Celeribacter indicus: one gene and its partner. The protein of the gene in region 2 binds, or shares a complex with, the protein of the main gene of each other region. Links are inferred from orthologs where the notes say so. Each region holds a gene or a part of one and is shown on either strand. Other genes may lie near its edges.

Evidence for each region. Proteins that work in one complex are often made in the same cells at the same time.
Region 1: the proteins of P73_RS02010 (region 2) and tldD are in contact, whole or in part, in a solved structure (PDB 5NJ9), measured with the Escherichia coli proteins. The link is inferred for Celeribacter indicus from one-to-one orthologs.

Annotation. Positions count from the first base shown.
Region 1 is NZ_CP004393.1:1,228,280-1,231,233, reverse strand. Bases 65-2,946 are described here. They hold tldD (metalloprotease TldD), read left to right. Parts: upstream 65-735; coding sequence 736-2,157; downstream 2,158-2,946. Other genes in these bases: dprA (DNA-processing protein DprA), read left to right, coding at 2,342-2,946; coxB (cytochrome c oxidase subunit II), read right to left, coding at 65-554. In the rest of the region: more of coxB, read right to left, coding at 1-64; more of dprA, read left to right, coding at 2,947-2,954. UniProt on the Escherichia coli protein: Metalloprotease involved in CcdA degradation. Suppresses the inhibitory activity of the carbon storage regulator (CsrA).
Region 2 is NZ_CP004393.1:399,872-402,763, forward strand. Bases 35-2,854 are described here. They hold P73_RS02010 (TldD/PmbA family protein), read right to left. Parts: upstream 2,207-2,854; coding sequence 863-2,206; downstream 35-862. Other genes in these bases: P73_RS02000 (glycosyltransferase family protein), read left to right, coding at 35-96; P73_RS02005 (3'(2'),5'-bisphosphate nucleotidase CysQ), read right to left, coding at 100-876; P73_RS02015 (DUF2125 domain-containing protein), read right to left, coding at 2,300-2,854. In the rest of the region: more of P73_RS02000, read left to right, coding at 1-34; more of P73_RS02015, read right to left, coding at 2,855-2,892.

The DNA of each region.
Region 1 (2,954 bases), 830 kb from region 2 along the record:
GTATAGCCCGCGTCGACGAGCATCTGCTCGACCTCGGGCGTGCGCCGGTACTCGCCGCCCGTCGCCGGCTGGCCGATCATGTAGCTGTCGAAGGCGATGCCCTCGTCGGGATATTCGTAGCCCCAGTACCACTGATAGCCCGTCACCTTGATATAGATGTCGCCGTCCGGGATTTCCTGCTGCTTGAACAGGACGGGAAGCGAATAGGCGCCGATCACCACGAGGATGAGAATCGGCAGAAGCGTCCAGGCCACCTCGATCGGGGTGTTGTGGGTGAATTTCGCCGGGGTCTTGTTGGCGCGGGCGTTGTAGCGCACCACGACCCACAGGATCAGCAGCGTGACGAAGGCGACGATCACCGCGGTGATGATCGTGAGCATGTGGTCGAGGCCGTGCAGGTCGCGGGCGAGCTCGGTCGCCGCGGGCTGGAATCCCATCTTGCCGTTGATAGGCTCCCCGACGAGATCGCCGGTGTCCTGGGCGATGGCCTGAGCCGCACCGATGGTAGTGAGAAATGCGGCCGAAAGAGCGGCCCGAAGGGGATATGTGCGCATAGTCTCTTCCCTAGTGTTGCGACCAAGGATCTCACCCCTCGCGCCGCAGCCCCGTTCAACCGGGAGCATTTTCGTTTGAGTCTGCTCCATCAGAAACCATATTAGGCCAGATGGGACAAGAATTCTGCTCCGCTTTGAGCGGTTTTTTTGATCCGGATCAAGCCCCGAGGGAGAAAAATCCGTGCCTGTGCGACGTTTTGAACCATTTACAGATACACTCGATCGCGACAGCGCCCTGTCGACTCTGCGCGATGCCGTCGAAGGCGCCGATGACGGCGAACTGTTCCTCGAACGGCGCACATCCGAGGGGCTCGTTTTCGATGACGGACGGATTCGCACGGCCTCCTACGACGCCTCAGAGGGATTCGGCCTGCGCGCCGTGCGGGGCGAGACCGCGGGCTATGCCCATTCGACCGAGATTTCCGAGGCGGCGATCCGGCGCGCGGCGGAAACCGCCCGGCTCGCCGTGGGCGACGGCGGCGGCACGCTGGCCGAGGGGCCGCGCGCGACCAACCTGCGCCTCTACACCGACGAGAACCCGCTCGAGGGCACATCCTTCGAGGCCAAGATCGAGACCCTCTCCGAGATCGACGCCTACCTGCGCGATCTCGACAAGCGCGTGGTCCAGGTCAGCGCCTCGCTCGCGGCCTCCCACCAGGAGGTGTTCATCCTGCGGCCGGAGGGCACGCTCGTCTCCGACATCCGCCCGCTCGCGCGGCTGTCGATCTCCGTCATCGTCGAACAGGCGGGGCGGCGCGAAAGCGGCAACGCCGGCGGCGGCGGGCGCTTCGGCCTGACCGGCCTCGTCGATCCCGCCCACTGGAAGCCCGTCGCGCGCGAGGCGCTGCGGATCGCCACCGTCAATCTCGAGGCCGTACCCGCCCCCGCCGGGGTGATGGACGTGGCGCTCGGGCCGGGCTGGCCGGGGGTGCTGCTGCACGAGGCGGTGGGCCACGGGCTCGAGGGCGATTTCAACCGCAAGAAGACCTCGGCCTTCGCCGGCCTGATGGGCCAGCAGGTCGCGGCGCGGGGCGTCACCGTGCTCGACGACGGCACGCTCCCCGACCGGCGCGGCTCGCTCACCGTCGACGACGAGGGCACGCCGAGCTCGAAAACCACGCTGATCGAGGACGGCATCCTCGTCGGCTACATGCAGGACCGCCAGAACGCGCGCCTCATGGGGGTCGAGCCGACCGGCAACGGCCGGCGCGAGAGCTTTGCCCATGCCCCGATGCCGCGGATGACCAACACCTACATGCTCGGCGGCGACGCAGCCCCCGAGGAGATCGTCGCGGACATGAAGGACGGGATCTATGCCGTGGGCTTTTCCGGCGGGCAGGTCGACATCACCAACGGCAAGTTCGTCTTCAACTGCACCGAGGCCTACCGCGTGCAGGACGGCCGGATCGGCGCACCGGTGAAGGGCGCGACGCTGATCGGCGACGGCGCGACCGCGATGAAGCATGTGCGCGCGATCGGCAACGACATGGCACTCGATCCGGGGGTCGGCATGTGCGGCAAGCAGGGCCAGTCCGTGCCCGTGGGCGTCGGCCAGCCGACGCTCCTGATCGGCGGACTCACGGTCGGCGGCTCCGCGACCTGAGGCGGGATTTCGCTCCGCGGGATGAAAGGAGGCGCCGCCGCGCGCCCCTTTATCCCCGTGAAACTCGAAAAATCGGCGCGCGGCGATTTTTTTCGATCTTCCCGGACTCCGCTAACCGCTCGTTAACCAATTTGGGGGATATCTGAAGGGGCAAGAGACGGAGAGAGCTGGTCCATTGGAGTTCATCCCTTCCCACCACCCCCTCACCCCACCCCACACCGAGGAAGATCGGGCCCGCTGGCTCCGCCTCTTGCGCTCCCGCCGTGTCGGCGTGACCACATTCTACCGGCTGATGCGGGAGCACGGCTCGGCCGAGGCGGCGCTCGCTGCCCTGCCGGAGATCGCCCGCGCCGCCGGCGTCTCCGATTACCAGCCCTGCCCCGACACCGTGATCGCCGCGGAACTGCGCGCCGGGCGCCGCGCCGGAGCACGGCTCGTGGCCCGCGGAGAGCCCGCCTATCCGCCCCTTCTCGCGCTGATCGAGGACGCGCCGCCGCTCCTCTGGGCAAAGGGCGACCTGTCGCTGCTCGGCCGTCCCGCCCTCGCCATCGTCGGCGCGCGCAACGCCTCCTCCCTCGGCCTGCGCTTCGCCCGCACCCTCGCCCGCGACCTCGGCGCCGAAGGCTTCGCCATCGTCTCCGGCCTCGCCCGCGGCATCGACGCCGCCGCCCATGAGGCCGCGCTCGGCACCGGCACGATCGCGGTGCTCGCGGGTGGGATCGACATGATATATCCGGCGGAAAACACGCAGCTTTACCGCCGGATCGGGGAAAGCGGGCTGCTCCTCTCGGAACAGC
Region 2 (2,892 bases):
TTCATCTCGAACTGGAGTCGCGTGCACGCGGCCGATCCCGACATCATCGCCTCGATGACCCGCGCCGTGGCGGAGGACATGGCGGAATTCGCCTGAGGCTCAGGCGAGACGGTCGAGGATGCCCTGCGCGAGCGGCGGACAGCCCGCGACGAGGCCGTCGATCTTCGGGATCGGGCGGTTGAAGCGTGGCGGGGCGCCGCGGCGGTCGCTGACGCGGCCGCCCGCCTCCGCGACGATCAGCGTTCCGGCGGCGACGTCCCATTCCCATGTCTCGCGCAGCGTCAGCATCGCGTCGTAGCGCCCCTGCGCCACGAGCGAGAGGCGGTAGGCCAGCGAGGGGCGGAACTTGTGCACGAATTTCGGCGTCCCGCCCTTCCAGTGCTCGTCCCGCAGGTGATGCCTCGTCGCGAGCACCTGCGCCCCGTCGAGATCGCATCGGCCGGAGGTGTGCAGCGTCTCGTCGTTCAGACGCGCGCCCTCGCCTTTCGTCGCGGTGAAGAGCCGGTCTCGCAGCGGCAGATAGACCACGGCGGCCACGACCTCCCCCTCTTCGGCGATGGCAAGTGAATGCGCCCAGTTGCGATCCCCGTCGATGAAGCTGCGGGTGCCGTCGATGGGGTCGACGATGAAGACCCTGTTCCGGCCGAGACGCGCGGTGGTATCCACCGTCTCCTCCGAAAGCCAGCCGTAGTCCGGCCGCTCGGAGAGCAGGTATTCGTGCAGCATCCGGTCGACGGCGAGATCGGCCTCCGTCACCGGTCCTGCGCCACCGCCCTTGTCCCATGCCTTCGGCTCCGCGCGCCAGTAGGGCCGGGCGATGTCGCCCGCGTTCCTCGCCGCCTCGATCAGGAGCTCGAGATCGTCATTCGCCCGCAACGGTCATTCCTTCGATGAGCAGCGAGGGCACGACCCGGCTGAGATAGGTGCGGGCGTCGTTCGCGGGCACGAGCGTGCGGAGCATCTCCCGAAGATTGCCCGCGATGGTGCATTCGTTGACGGGATAAGCGATTTCGCCGTTCTCGACCCAGAACCCGTTCGCTCCGCGCGAATAGTCGCCGGTGGTGGGGTTGATCGAGGCGCCGATCATCGAGGTGACGAGCAGCCCCGTCCCCATCTCCCGCATCAGCTCGTCGCGTGTCCTGTTGCCCTGGGTCAGTTCCACATTCGTCACCGAAGGCGAGGGTGCGGAAGAGACGCCGCGCGCAGCATGGCCGTTCGTCTCCAGCCCGAGCTTGCGCGCCGTGCCAAGATCCAGCACCCATTCCATCAGCCGGCCGTCCTGCACCAGCGCCGCCTTGCGCGTTGCGATGCCTTCCGCATCGAACAGCCGGGAGGCGGCGGTGCGGGGGCGATGGGGATCCTCGACCAGCGACAGCCCCTCGGGCAGGACCGGTTCGTCCATCGCATCGCGAAGCCAGCTCGCGCCGCGGGCGATGGCGCTGCCGTTGATCGCGGCAAGCAGGTGGCCGATAAGCGAGGAGGATACGCGTTCGTCATAGAGGATGGGGGAGGCCCCGGTCTTGGGCTTGCGTGCGCCGAGCCGGGCGACCGTTCGTTCCGCGGCACGCCTTCCGATCTCCTCCGGGTCCGGCAGGTCGGCGCCGTAGATCCGGCTTTCGCCGCAATAGTCGCGCTCCATCCCCGTGCCTTCGCCCGCAATGGCGACGGCCGAGGTCATGCGGTCGGTGCGCCGGTAGCCGCCGGAAAAGCCGTTGGTCGCCGCCAGGTGGACACGGCGTGCGCCATAGGCGGCAGAGGCCTCGACCTTGCTGATCCCCGCAATCCGGCGCGCGGCGGCTTCGGCGCGCAGCGCGTCCTGTTTCAGTGCCTCCGGGGAGGGCGGCTCCGACGGATCGAAGAGATCGAGCGTGGTGCTGTCGGTCGTCGCGATGAGTTGTGCCGGATCGGCGAGGCCGGCAAAGGGATCCTCGGGTGCGAGCCGGGCCATCGCCACCGCGCGTTCGGCCATGGTCGCGAGCGTCTCGGGACGCGTGTCGGAGGCGGAGACCGTCGCCTGCCGCTTTCCGATCAGGACCCGGAGGCCGATATCCACGCCCTCGGAGCGTTCCGCGTGTTCGAGCGCGCCCTCGCGCACATCGATGGAGACGGAAGTGCCGTCCACCGCGATCGCGTCCGCGGCATCCGCGCCCGCCCGCATCGCCTGATCGAGCAGCGCTTGTGTCAGTTCGCCGAGGGTCTGGGTCATGTGCTCCCCTTTCGTTCCGAGGCCCGCCGTGCGGGCCCCGAAAGAGCAGTTAAGCCGCCCGCGGGCCGCATGCAAGCGGTGCGGGATCCGACGTCAGAAGGGCAGCGGCTGTCCGTTCGCCACGATCTGGCCCTGTTCGGTCAGCTCGAGCTCGGAGACGAGTTCGTCCGGCGCTTCGCCGGGGCGGGCGAACATGCCGAGCATCATCTGCGCGGACATGGCCGTTTCCTGCGGCAGCAGGCCGGAGTTCGCCAGCCGGTCGATGAGGGTCGGCACGCCCTTGAGGTTGAGCGACAGGGTGCCCGCGAACGGGGGCAGGCCGCCGGGGATTGCCGGGGCCTTGTCGAGGAACCGGCCGTCGCCGCTTCCGCTGATGCGCGCACCCGCAAGCGACAGGAACAGCTCCGGGATCTTCACGGTCTTCGGCGTGACGGCCTCCTCGCCTTCGCTTTCGAGCCGGCTGATCTGCTCCATGTCGTAGAACGCGATGTCGCTCTGCACCGTGCCGCCGAGTTCGAAGCGCAGCGTGGCCGGATCGTGCGGCATCTCGTTCTGCGGGTCGAGCATTGCCCAGGCGATCGGCGGCAGCGTCACCTCCTCGAGCGCGAGCTTGAGGCGGAAGGGCTGATCCGCGTCGCTCGCCCCCATGGGGAATGTGAGCCCGGCGGCATAGCGGTTGACCACGA